Regions from separate parts of the Shewanella oncorhynchi genome, predicted to be linked through region 1. Evidence: predicted binding sites of a transcription regulator. Region 1 holds the regulator's gene; the other holds the start of a gene.

Evidence for each region. The regulator FliA, encoded in region 1, starts transcription of late flagellar genes. The targets are predictions, from matches to a motif close to CTAAAGNTNNNNNNNNNNNNGCCGATA.
Region 2: pomA (flagellar motor protein PomA) is a predicted target of FliA. The motif match lies at 6,087-6,113, and genes of this name have one in related genera.

What each region holds. Positions count from the first base shown of each region.
Region 1 is NZ_CP132914.1:1,627,570-1,634,722, reverse strand. It holds gene RA178_RS07445 (membrane anchored protein in chemotaxis locus) at 1-260, opposite strand, end outside; gene RA178_RS07440 (protein-glutamate methylesterase/protein-glutamine glutaminase) at 274-1,401, opposite strand; gene RA178_RS07435 (chemotaxis protein CheA) at 1,422-3,671, opposite strand; gene RA178_RS07430 (protein phosphatase CheZ) at 3,687-4,424, opposite strand; gene cheY (chemotaxis response regulator CheY) at 4,438-4,821, opposite strand; gene RA178_RS07420 (RNA polymerase sigma factor FliA) at 4,869-5,582, opposite strand; gene RA178_RS07415 (MinD/ParA family protein) at 5,575-6,456, opposite strand; gene flhF (flagellar biosynthesis GTPase FlhF) at 6,461-7,153, opposite strand, start outside.
Region 2 is NZ_CP132914.1:3,487,070-3,494,222, reverse strand. It holds gene RA178_RS15670 (L-lactate permease) at 1-201, opposite strand, end outside; gene nadK (NAD(+) kinase) at 1,218-2,096, opposite strand; gene grpE (nucleotide exchange factor GrpE) at 2,197-2,817, shown strand; gene dxs (1-deoxy-D-xylulose-5-phosphate synthase) at 2,944-4,812, opposite strand; gene ispA ((2E,6E)-farnesyl diphosphate synthase) at 4,834-5,715, opposite strand; gene xseB (exodeoxyribonuclease VII small subunit) at 5,718-5,957, opposite strand; gene pomA (flagellar motor protein PomA) at 6,272-7,039, shown strand; gene RA178_RS15635 (flagellar motor protein MotB) at 7,043-7,153, shown strand, end outside.

The DNA.
Region 1 (7,153 bases):
GGACCAATCGCTACAGCCTTCTGCTCACCAGGAGCCGCTAATTGCAACATTGCTTTAGTCTGATCGGGATGAGACGCTAACCAAGTTGCAATGGCCTCAGCCTGTTCGTCAGGTACCATTAACAGCACCTGAGTCGATTCCAAACGTTTTACATCCGCCTGCAGTAAACTATTCTTACGCTTGTAATCAAGGCTTAAGGCACCAAGAACCAAAATGGCTATGCCCATCAACAAGATGATGAGCACACTATTTGTGCTCATCGGATATTGATTTTTAGACACGAACAGACTCTTTTAAAATACATTCGGCCATGTTGTCTAAGGCTATCGACTGGGTGGCAATCCCTGCACTCGCAACGGCTTGTGGCATACCATAAACCACACAACTGGCTTCATCTTGCGCCCAAATGGTAGCGCCTACAGCTTTCAACATACGTGCGCCTTCTCTGCCATCCGCCCCCATGCCAGTTAATACAACAGCAAGCACATCACCACTAAAGGCTTTAGAAGCAGAAGCAAAGGTGATATCCACACAGGGCTTATAATTCATATCAGCACTGCCTGCGATAACTTTTAATCGGCCACTTGCTCCAGTACGTTCAACCATCATTTGCATACCACCCGGCGCTAAATATGCACAACCCGGTTTAAGAAGATCGCCATTAGCGGCCTCTTTTACTTCAATCTTACATAAGCCATTTAAACGACTCGCAAATGCAGGGGTAAAGGCAGCAGGCATATGCTGGATTAATAAAATGGGATGCGGATAGTTTGCCGGAAACTGCGTGAGTATTTTTTGCAGCGCAACCGGACCACCAGTAGATGTACCGATCAGCAATAATTTATACTGCTTACCACTTGCACGAATCGTCGTTGCCGTTGAGGTTCTAACAGGAGCTGCGACAGGCGTATGAGCCGATATACTCGTTGTACCTAAAACGCTACCAGTTGGACGCACGCTAGGTGTTGGCGCGACCACAGGACGTGCAATCGGACGAAACATTCTGCGTCGTCCCAATGCCTTAACTCTTTGTTGCAACAATAAAATGGCATCATCTTTGTTGGTCGCAATATCTTCAAAACGTTTAGGTAGAAAATCTAATGCACCAGCATCTAAAGCGTCTAACGTTGCTTTAGCGCCATCATGGGTTAAAGAAGAAAACATCAAGATCGGAGTCGGACACTTAGCCATGATTTCACGTACAGCAGTAATACCATCCATGACAGGCATCTCAATATCCATAGTGATAACTTGGGGATTAAGTTCAGCAGCCAACTTCACCGCTTCGGCCCCATTTGAGGCCGTCGCGATAACTTCCAGTTCAGGATCTTGATTGACTATTTCACTAACACGTCGTCTGAAAAAACTTGAGTCATCAACGACTAATACTTTAATGGCCATTCCATTCCTTAGCTTGGAAACTAATTCTTACTTTTCGCATAATGCTTTAGCAATCCAGGAACATCTAAGATCAGTGCAATACCACCATCCGATGTAATTGTCGCACCAGCCATCCCAGGAGTGCCATGTAACATAGCGCCAAGAGGTTTAATAACAACCTCTTCTTGTCCTATTAAGGCATCCACTACAAAACCAATTTGCATCATGCCTAATTGCACGATAACCACATGACCATGCTTTTTATCGCCATGTTTAAAGGTCGTTTTGTTTCTATGTAGCCAGTGTTCCAAATAGAACAAAGGTACGGCCTTATTACGCACTATGACAGTCAGTTGCCCATCAACAATATTGGTTTTTGTGAGATCGAGATGGAAAATCTCATTCACGCTAGATAGAGGTAATGCGAACACTTGTTTAGCGACATCGACCATTAAGGTTGGCATAATCGCCAGTGTTAGCGGTACTTTAATCTCAAGTATCGTTCCCTTACCTTTCATGGAATCAATATGTACAGTGCCATTCAGCTGAGTGATACGAGTTTTTACCACGTCCATCCCAACACCACGGCCTGAAATATCTGAAATCTCAACTTTAGTTGAAAAACCTGGTGCAAAAATCAAATTATAGGCTTCGCTATCTGTCATCCGCGAAGCAGAATCTTCATCGAGCACACCACGATTTATGGCGATTTTTTTGAGTTTTTCAGGATCCATGCCTGCGCCATCGTCTTCGATTTTCAGCAGTATATGGTCGCCTTCCTGACTTGCAGATAAGGTAATCGTTCCCGTTCTTGGCTTACCACTAGCTTCACGCTCGTTTGGCATCTCGATACCATGGTCCACAGAGTTACGCACTAAGTGGACGAGTGGATCGGCAAGCGCTTCAACGAGGTTTTTATCTAAGTCAGTTTCTTCACCGACCATGATCAAATCAATTTCTTTGTTTAGTGTACGAGCAAGATCACGTACCACCCGAGGGAAACGACCAAACACTTTCTTGATCGGTTGCATACGGGTTTTCATCACAGCGCCTTGCAAATCGGCAGTAACGAGATCTAAGTTCGCGAGAGCTTTCGACATCTCCTCATCATCACGACTGATGCCTAAGCTCACCAATCGATTACGCACTAACACTAACTCACCCACCATATTCATGATCTGGTCGAGTCGTGCAGTATCTACACGTACCGTTGTTTCACCCTGAGGCACATTCGCAGAGCTAGCCTTAGCAGGTGCTTTATCGACAACCGCAATTTCCACCTTAGGTTTTGCAGCAACGACTGGGGCAGGAGCTAGTACTGCGGCTTTTACTGGCGCAGGAGCATGTGGTGCAGCAGTAGGTGCTACAGTCGAAACAGGGGGCGTAGGCGCTTTTACTTCAGCTTTCGCAGGTGCTCCGCCTTTCCCATGGAGTTCATCGAGTAATCGCTCAAACTCATCATCGGTAATTTCATCAGCATCTACAATCGGTTGAGGTGCAGGTGTTGCCACAACCTTAGGCTTAACAGGCACTTCAGCCTCAGCTTTAAATTTACCTGAGCCATGAAGTTCATCCAGTAACGCCTCGAACTCATCATCAGTGATATCATCACCTGATGTTGAAGGCGTTTTAATTGGTGCAGCAGGCTTTGCAGCAACTGGCTCAGATACAAATGTGGTAGCAGCGACCGCAGGTCCCTTTCCTGAACCATGAAGCGCATCCAATAAAGCTTCAAATTCAGCATCATTGATATCATCGATACTTGAAGACGTATTTTCAATGGAAGATGAGTTATCACTTATGTCAGCAGGGATTTCTTGAAGGGTAGGAGTATCAATAATGACTTCAACAACATGTTCTGGCTCTACAACCTTGGCAGAAGCGACTTCAGATGGCAAAGGCACACCTGAACTGAGCATTTTAAGTCTCGCTAACAAACCTGAATCGGCGGGATCTTGTTGCTCGCCCTGCTGGGTTTGCGCAAACATGGTATTAATTGCATCAACAGCCTGCAAAATAATATCCATCAACTCTGCGTTAACGCTACGCTTGCCTGTCCGCAATAAATCGAAGGTATTCTCAGCCTCATGACAAACATCAACCATGGGAGTTAAGCTAAGAAAGCCAGCACCACCTTTAACGGTATGAAAACCTCGGAAAATGGCGTTCAGCAAGTTAGTATCATCAGGATTATTTTCAAGCGCAACGAGTTGCTCTTGCAGAAGCTCTAAAATTTCACCGGCTTCGATTAAAAAGTCCTGGAGTATCTCTTCATCTACATCAAAGGCCATCAAATTGACTCCCAGTTAGAAACCCAGACTCGATAGAAGATCATCCACTTCGTCTTGACCCGTTACCACATCTTGACGAAGCTCGGCATTCATTATCGGGCCTTCTGCTTCAATATTATTTTTCTGAGCAATCTGACTTTCAATCATAGGTTGCTCACCAAATACCGTCAGCATAGAAACCAGATTACTTTCTACTTCCATTACTAGATCAATAACACGACGTATTATTTGTCCTGTTAAGTCTTGAAAATCTTGCGCCATCAAAATTTGATTAAGCAATTCACGTAATCGAGTCGAGTCATTTGCACTACGAGACATAAGGTCTTGTACATCGTGACAAAGGCCCTTAAATTCAGTCAGCGCTATCTCGCGTCGCATTAATCTGTCCCAAGATGGCATGACATTTTGAATATTTACGGTCACGGCATTAGCCAAAGGTAAACATTCTTCAACCGCATCCATGGTTTTATTTGCAGCTTGTTCGGTCATGTCAATAACGTAATTTAAACGTTGCTTGGCATCGGGGATCTCTGTATTGGCTAATTCAGCAAGACGATTATCAACTTGAAAATCCATCAGCGCACTATGAAGTTGCCGAGTTAATTTACCTACTTCTTCGAATAATTCTCGTTGCAGTGGAGCAGCAAGCTCCCGAAATAAATCATCTGCCTGACTTTGCTCACCTGCACTTAATAATTCAACTAAATGCTGAGCTTGCTCGAGCGTGATGAGCCCTGATGTTTGTGACTTCATAGCTCATCCTTGCTCAAGCGAGTCGTTCGAATATTTTATCTAACTTCTCTTTCAGCGTTGCAGCGGTAAAAGGCTTAACCACATAACCATTCACTCCCGCTTGAGCGGCAGCAATAATCTGTTCACGTTTTGCTTCAGCAGTTACCATTAATACGGGTAAATGCTTTAGCGAATCATCAGCGCGAATTGCTTTTAACAGATCGATTCCTTGCATACCAGGCATATTCCAATCTGTAACAACAAAATCAAAATCCCCCTTTTGCAACATCGGCAGGGCTGTTGAGCCATCGTCTGCTTCTTGGGTGTTATTAAACCCCAAGTCTCGCAACAAGTTCTTGATGATACGCCTCATTGTCGAAAAATCGTCAACAATGAGAATCTTCATATTCTTGTCCAAGGTTTCCTCCGGTGAGCTGACATTCTGTGCTCGATTAATAATTATACTTATGTCCAGTGCTTGAGTTTAGCTTTCAATCGCAACATTGCCTGACTTAATATCTGGCTAACCCGCGATTCACTGACTTCAAGAATGGCGCCAATCTCTTTTAAATTCAATGCTTCATCGTAGTACAGGGATAACACTAATGCATCTCTTTCAGGCAATAATTTAATTGCCTCAACCAGAGCAGAATGAAATTGGTTCTCAGCTAATGCTTCAAATGAATCATCATCGGACCGATCACTCACTGTAAGTATATCCTGAGATACGCCTAAATCTTCTATCCCTATGATTTTTCCGACAGAAACATCGTTAAGAATATGATGGTACTCATCGAGCGTCATATCAAGTTTTTCTGCAATTTCTGTGTCGCGTGCATCACGGCCCAGTTCTTGCTCTAACTCATCAATAGCGTGTGCAACCTTACGATTGTTACGATGAACGGAACGAGGGACCCAGTCGCCACGACGAATTTCATCTAACATGGCTCCACGTATGCGTATGCCGGCGAAGGTTTCAAATTTCGCACCCTTGCCACCATCAAACTTGGATGATGCTTCTAGTAACCCCATCATCCCAGCTTGGAGTAAATCATCTAACTGCACAGATGCAGGTAGTCTGGCGAGTAAATGATGCGCAATTCTTTTAACCAACGGAGCATACTGTTCAACGATCGACGATTTATTGTCTAAACAAGTATACGCAGCGGCTTTATTCACTCGTTTTTTCCTCTTGAAAATCTGGTCGTTGTACTAAACGCTCAACGAAAAACTCCAAATGCCCACCAGGTTGCTGCGGCACAGGCCAGCTCAAAATTTTATTTGCCAATCCTTGATACGCAATCGCCGCTGGTGATTTAGGATAAGCTTCAACCACCAATTTTTGTTTACGAACTGATTTACGTAAGTTTTCGTCAAATGGAATCGTGGCGACTAATTCAAGTGCAACATCTAAAAATCTGTCGGTCACTTTACTGAGTTTAGCAAATAATTCCATACCTTCGCGTAAACTACGCACCATATTGGCAACTATTTTAAAACGGAACACGCCATGCTCACGGCTGAGAATTTTAATCAGGGCGTAGGCATCGGTAATCGAAGTGGGTTCATCACAAACAACGACTAGCACATCCTGCGAAGCACGTGAGAAACTGAGCACCATATCTGAGATCCCAGCAGCAGTATCTACGACTAGAATATCAAACTGAGTCCGCATCTCACTAAATGCACGGATTAATCCAGCATGTTGCGCAGGGCTTAATTCCACCATCCCCTGTGTTCCTGAGGTGGCTGGTACTATGCCTATCCCCTTAGGACCACGAACGATAATATCGTCAAGCTCTGCATCACCAGAGAGAACATGAGAGAGGTTACGCTCGGCACGAATACCCAGCATGACGTCGACGTTTGCTAAGCCAAGGTCAGCGTCAAGTACCAAGACACGCTTGCCTTTTTCGGCTAATGCCACAGCAGTATTAATAGAAACGCTGGTTTTACCCACGCCTCCTTTGCCACCAGTGACCGCGATTACTTTCACTTTTTCGTTATAGGGTTGATTCATCATACGTAAACCACTTGCTTGATCCAGGGTCATAAATCTACTCAAATGCACAGGCCATATTATCTGACCACGCTGTGTCTTGTAATGATTGTTGTTCTGTACTATCTAACGCTGCGAGTGCCTGCTGGGCTAAATCTAGGGTATCCGCAACTTTCATATCTTCAGGAACTCTTTGTCCATCAGTAATATAACTTAATGGTAATCCGTTTTGGATCAACACACTTAATGCCCCTGCTAACGACACAGATTCATCGAGTTTTGTGAGAACGACACCAGATAGGGGAATGCGTTTAAAATGATTGACTGCATCTTGCAGCACACGGCGCTGCCCTGTCGCAGACAGTACCAGATAACTGCGGATAGGTATCCTGCTATTTGCAGTTAAATTATCAAGTTGCTGGTAAAGGCGCATATCTCGCTGTCCCATGCCAGCCGTATCTATCAATACTAGCTTGCGATTCCTAAACTGATAGAGAATTTGCTCTAATTCATTTAGATCATGAGCTTGCTTTACTGGGCAGCCCATTATTTTGCCATAAGTTGCTAATTGCTCATAGGCTCCGATGCGATAATGATCTGTGGTAATTAAAGCAACATGTTCAGCACCATGATGTGCCGCAAAACGGGCAGCAAGTTTAGCTAATGACGTTGTTTTACCAACCCCAGTAGGACCAACTAATGCAACCACTCCGCCCTGCTTAACAATGTCATCGCCCTGATTATCAAGCAT
Region 2 (7,153 bases), 1.9 Mb from region 1:
CGGTGTGATGGCTGAGAGCAGTCCTTCGAGGACCGATGCCGCCAGTAATGTGGTATCCATTTGCCAAATAAACACGGCGGCGAGCGCTGTGATTATCATGGAGATAGGCATAGCCTTAGATGCAGGCATTCTGAGTAACACTAGAAATAGCATTACACTGAGCACTGGCGTCAAGCTAGCGAGGAGTTGAAGTATTGTCATGCTTGCCTCTTCATAAAGTGGTCTGTCTTATTATTGATATTAGGATTTTTCATCTGCCTTCATGTCGACTTCCCAGACCAATAAATCAGCAGTTAATACTGCAAGTACTTACGGTCTCGACATTCTGTGTTGTGTACTAGACGCTATTGTGAGCTTGACTAATATGATCTAGATCATCTTGGCTGTTATATGAAATGCTAATTTACAGTGCTGCGGGGTGCTTCTCTCGGGGGATTTTCTTATATGTGACAATGATCACTTAGACTGTTGGGTGTATATCTACTTTGGTTATATTAAATTAAATTTGTTGTTTTTCTGGTTATTAAAAGTAGAGCTATCACTCATATTCATCGTCATTATTGCAATTAACTGATCCATTTATTTCATTAATAGTCTGTTATTGGTTTTTTCAGTCATTTTTAAGGTGTGATTAAGGTCGCATAGATTGTTGTGGCTGGATTAACTCATTTACTTCTATTTTCATCAAGCTATTGTAATGTTTGCCTAATATGTCCATTCTGGAATGTTTTTTTATAGTGATCTAGAGCACCTTTTAAAATGGTGGGATTTTATTGTGATGGATATCACTTAATGAATTTTACTTTAATATGAAATTTAATAACCATTGTTTAATTTAATTTCAGTTTATTTGAGCAAACTGCCAGCCAAAATATTCAAGTATATTGAGATAACAACAGAAAAGTTGAAATAAAAAGTGACCGCTTCTAATGGGTTAAGAGAGGAAATTGAGAGAACAGGGTGAAATTGAAGCAGAAATTTTAAGTAACAAAACTAAAAAATACTGTTTGAACTTTTATCAAACTGGTTAGTGTCATTAATGCTTAAACGTCATTAATGCGAATATCAGCCGTTTGTGTGTGGTGCTAAAAAGTTCACCAAAGACTGTGCAGGGGAAAAGATAAGGCTTTAATGGCAATCTATTAGGTTAAATTTACAAAATAAAAAACAGACGTGATATGTCTCTTTTATTGGTGATTTAGCCCAAAGATACAGACTTAAAACAATTTGCTGCCCCAGCCTAATTTGGTCCGCAGAACGTGGAAATAGTTGTGTCCTTTAGGATGAATAAGCCGTAAACGTTCAGAGCTGCGGCGCACTATGATTTCATCGCCGGGTAACACGGCTAAATGCACGTGGCCATCACAGCTGACTTCGAGGTTTTCGCCATTTTCAGGTGACACAACCATTTTTATGGTGCTGCACGCATCGACAACAATTGGGCGGCACGACAAAGTGTGCGGGAACATAGGTACTAAGATTAGGGCCTGTAAATTAGGCGTCAGAATAGCGCCGCCAGCGGAGAGGGCGTAGGCCGTTGAACCGGTAGGCGTTGACACTATCATGCCGTCGGCACGTTGGCTGTACATGAACTGATCGTCAATATAGACCTCAAACTCAATCATGTGGGCAATTTTACCCGGATGGAGTACGGCTTCGTTGACGGCGGTGTTGCTCGCCTTGAGCATACCGTGGCGATAGACTTCGGCTTCGAGTAAGAATCTATGCTCGGTATCGAACTCTCCATCGAGTACCTTGGCGAGCGCCTCTTCGAAGGCATCGGGCGGCAGATCGGTTAAAAAGCCTAAATTGCCGCGGTTAACCCCAATCACGCCTAAATCAAAGCGGGCTAATACCCTTGCCGCGCCGAGCATGTTACCGTCACCACCGACGACTATGGCTAAGTCGCAACGCGCGCCAATTTCTAGTAAATCGACCGCTATGATATTGGGTCCTAATTCGGTAGCAACACGCTCTTCCACTAAGACTTCAAAGCCCTGCATTGTCAGCCAATAATGCAGACGCTTTAAGGTTTGGTTGGTCCCTTGGTGGTGAGGTTTGCCGATAAGGCCGATAGTATGAAACTTTGTGGTCATATTTATGCTAGATCTGGCCTTAGGCCTTGAAACGTCAAAATTGATCCCCATAATATGCCCAGAGTATTTCAGAAACAAAGCATTTTTAGCTGGAGTGAAAATGAGCAACGAATCGATTAAAGCAGAACAGGATCTGATCCAAGAGGGTGTAGAGTCTGAAGTATCTACCGCAGAAGCAAGTCTGATCGATGAGCTTACCCAGGCCAATTTCCGTATTGAAGAGCTGGAACAGTTACTCGCTGAAGCTTTGGCGAAAGTTGAAGAGCAGAAGGATTCAGTCATCCGCGCCGCAGCCGAGGTCGATAACATTCGTCGTCGTGCCGCAATGGATGTGGAAAAGGCGAACAAGTTTGCCTTGGAAAAGTTCGCCAATGAGCTTTTGCCTGTGCTTGATAACATGGAGCGCGCGCTAATGGGGACAAACCCAGAAGATGAAGCGACGAAAGCGATTTATCAAGGTGTTGAGTTAACTCAAAAAAGTTTACTCACCGCGGTGGCAAAATTTGGTGTTAAGCAAATTGATCCACAAGGTCAGTCATTTAACCCTGATCAACATCAAGCGATTGGCATGCAGCCAAGCGCCGAGTTCCCTGCGAACACTGTGATGTTGGTGATGCAAAAGGGTTATGAGCTGAACAGTCGCTTGCTGCGCCCTGCGATGGTGATGGTGTCACAGGGTGGCCCTAACCAAGAAAGTGCAACGATAGATATCGAAGCTTAAGCTTTATTGGATCAGCCGCTGTTATAAAAGACAGCAACAAAAAAGGACTGCAATTGCAGTCCTTTTTTATGGGCGGAATTTTTTATTGATAACATTTAGCGTCTTAACGAGATAAGCAAGTTCAGCCTATTGCGCTAGATAAGCATTGATTTGCGCCAGTATGCCTTCGGCATCCAGTTGCAAATCGTGGATGACTTCCTCTGGCGAGCCATGTTTAATGAACTCGTCTGGTAAACCAATTTGGAGTACGGCTTTAGGCATTTTTAGCTTTTGAAGCTGTTCAAGCACTCCGGCACCCGCACCGCCTATAATGGCATTTTCCTCCACAGTGACTAACACTTCATGGGTTAGTGCCATTTCTTTTACCAGATCAACATCAAGTGGTTTCACAAAGCGCATATCGACAACCGTCGCATCTAAGCTTTCGGCAGCGGTTAATGCCGATGCGAGCAAGGTACCAAAGTTAAGTATGGCAATACGCTTACCGATGCGCTTAATGACACCTTTACCAATTGGCAACGCAATCATGGACTCGACTTGCATCGCTCCCGTGGCACTACCTCTTGGGTAACGCACCGCACTTGGGCCCGCATCATAGCAATAGCCAGTGTAGAGCATTTGACGACATTCATTTTCATCGGACGGCGCCATGATCACCATATTAGGGATACAACGCATAAAGCTTAAATCGAATGCACCTTGGTGGGTTGGACCATCGGCACCGACGATACCGCCACGGTCAATGGCAAATAACACGGGCAATTGTTGTAGTGCGACATCGTGAATAAGCTGATCATAGGCGCGTTGCAGGAAAGTCGAGTAAATCGCGACTACAGGCTTGAAACCTTCGCAGGCAAAACCCGCCGCTAAGGTGACTGCATGCTGCTCGGCAATCGCTGCATCGAAATATTGTTTCGGGAAGCGCTGGGAAAACTCCACCATGCCAGAACCCTCACGCATCGCAGGAGTAATCGCTAACACTTTCTCATCTTGTTCGGCAATGTCGCACAACCATTTACCGAAGACTTGAGAAAAAGTCGGTAAACCGGGTTTGGTGGCCGGCTTTTTAAAGAGTGATGGGTCAAACTTAGGCACAGCATGCCAACCGATAGGATCTTTTTCAGCAGGTTCATAACCACGACCTTTTTTGGTCATGATGTGCAGCACCTGTGGACCTTTCAGATTACGCATATTGCGCATGGTCTCAACCAGAGCGTCTACATCATGGCCATCGATAGGACCTATGTAGTTGAAACCTAACTCTTCAAATAGAGTGCCAGGAACGACCATACCTTTGAGGTGTTCCTCAGTGCGCTTGGCCATTTCTTTGATGACTGGCATACCTTTCAACACTTTTTTGCCGCCTTCGCGCAGTGTGGTGTAGAAACGGCCTGACATCAGTTGTGCTAAATGATTGTTGAGGGCGCCGACATTTTCTGAAATCGACATTTCGTTGTCGTTCAGTACCACTAGCATGTCATTGTGCAAGTCGCCTGCGTGGTTCATTGCTTCAAACACCATGCCGCCGGTCATAGCGCCATCGCCGATGACAGCGACCACTTTACGACCTGCTTGCTCTTTTTCTGCAGCTATCGCCATCGCCAGCGCGGCGCTAATCGACGTGCCAGAATGGCCAACACTGAAAGTGTCGTATTCACTTTCTTCACGCCATGGGAAAGGATGTAAGCCATCTTTTTGCCGAATGGTGTGCATCTTGTCACGTCGACCCGTGAGAATTTTATGGGGGTAGGCTTGATGGCCTACGTCCCAGATCAGTCGATCAAAGGGGGTATTGTAGACATAGTGCAGTGCCACAGTGAGTTCTACTGTGCCGAGCCCAGAGGCAAAATGTCCGCTGGACATGCCAACAGACTTAAGAAGGAACTCGCGCAGTTCATCGGCTACTTGTGGTAAAAGTGCCTGAGGAAGCTGGCGGAGCTCATTGGGGGTGTTGGCCTGCGCCAACACGGGAAACTGAGAAATGTCCAAACTCATAGCGAGATACTTCGACTCTTATTATATTCTTCGCTCAATGATATAGCGGGCGAAGTCTGCAATTAACTGGCTATTGTATGGCAATTTAGCCAGCGCTGATAGTGCCTCTTGGATCAGTTGTTTGGCGGTGTCTTGTGCACCTTGTAGTCCAAGTAGTTGTGGAAACGTACTCTTATTCGATTCAGTATCAGAGCCTTGCGGTTTACCTAGCTCTTCGGTGGTGGCTACGATGTCAAGGATATCGTCTTGTACTTGGAAGGCGAGTCCGACCGCACGAGCAAAATCCATCATAGCAGCATACTGATCTTTTGGCGCGTTTGCGGCGATCAAAGCTAACTCAACGGCGCAGCTGATAAGGGCGCCGGTTTTCATATTATGTAGCTGAGTTAATGCTTTAAGATCAATATGTTTATCGGTCGAGGCTAAGTCTATCGCTTGGCCTCCACACATACCACGATAACCTGAGGCTTTGGCTAATACTCTTACCATAGCAATATGTTGTTCGCTGCTGACCCCTGCTACGGCTTCGGTGACAATTTCAAAGGCTAAGGTTTGCAGAGCATCCCCCGCTAAAATGGCCGTCGCTTCATCAAAGGCAATATGCACGGTCGGCTGGCCACGGCGGAGCTCGTCATCGTCCATGGCGGGTAAATCGTCGTGGATTAATGAATAAGCATGGATACATTCAATGGCTGCGGCGCAAGCATCTAACTTTTCGAGTTCGACCCCAAACATGCGTCCTACACTGTATACGAGGAACGGTCGAATGCGCTTCCCTCCCAATAAGGCACCGTAAGTCATAGCGGCTTTTAATTGGGGAGCTGTATCTTCAAGCGTACTAAAACGCTGTTTTAATTGATCATCAACTCGTTGTTGATATTCTTGAATGGTACTGACTAACACGCTTATTCGCCCTCAACGGCATAGGGGGATAGGGGCGCATTTTCGTCTTGTTTCAGTAAAATGGCCACTTTTTGTTGGGCTTGTTCGAGTTTTGCTTGGCTATTTCGAACGAGATTAATGCCACGTTCAAATTGTTTTAACGCGTCATCGAGGGAGATATCGCCTTGTTCTAGATAGGCAACGATGCGTTCAAGTTCGCCAAGGGATTCTTCAAAACTAAGATTTTCGGGTTTCTTCGCCACGTTCAGGTTTCCTTTGATTTAGCGGACACAAGGTATATCAGGGCGGCGTAAGGGTCAAATTCAGACTAAAGATATTTGCTCAATAGCACGCTTTGTTACTGAAATTTTTCCAGAAAATATAAATTGTCGCTAAACTTGCTTAGTGTGTGTCCGATAACTGACAATAGTATCATCATTTGTATGGTAATTTTTAACTGGATAAACAAGGCTCGTATGTGTGTCGGTGGGATTATCTTATTCGGTAGAATAACTGAGTGTTCTTGCTTACCCAGAGTAAGTATTATGTCGTTTATTACGAAAATTGAGGAGCCGTTGTGGATTTAGCAACAATAATCGGAATTGTGGGAGCCTTTGGTTTTATTCTCGGCGCTATGGTGACCAGTGGCGGCTTGATGATTTTCGTTGATGTGCCCTCGATCCTGATTGTGTTCGGTGGGTCCTTCTTCGTGGTAATGATGAAGTTCACTCTTAAACAGTTTTTAAGCGCCGTTAAAATTGCTTTGAAAGCTTTTGTATTTAAGATTGATAAACCAGAAGACTTGATTGAACAGTCAGTGACTATGGCGGATGCTGCCCGTAAAGGGGGTTTTTTGGCATTAGAAGAGGCGCAAATTAGCAATACTTTTATGCAAAAGGCTGTCGATATGTTGGTCGATGGTCATGATGGTGAAGTAGTGCGTGCAGCTCTAGAGAAGGATATCGCTCTAACGGAAGAACGTCATCGTACGGGGATTGGCATATTTAGAGCCTTTGGCGATGTTGGGCCAGCGATGGGGATGATAGGTACACTCGTTGGTCTCGTGGCCATGCTATCAAATATGGCGGATCCTAAATCTATTGGTCCTTCGATGGCGGTTGCGTTGTTAACCACATTATACGGCGCTATGGTCGCTAACATGGTTTGTCTTCCTATCGCGGATAAGCTAACGCTTAGAATGGGGGAGGAAATGCTCAATCGTAACCTTATTATGGATGCGGTATTGGCGATTCAAGATGGACAAAACCCGCGGGTGATTGAAGGCTTTTTGAAAAACTATCTTGCTGAAAAAAATCGTAAAATCGATACAACGGACGGAGAGTAGCCCATGGCTAAGTGCAATTGTCCACCGCCCGGAGCACCGCTCTGGTTGGCAACATTTGCCGACTTGATGTCGCTGTTAATGTGTTTCTTCGTATTGTTATTGTCATTTTCTGAA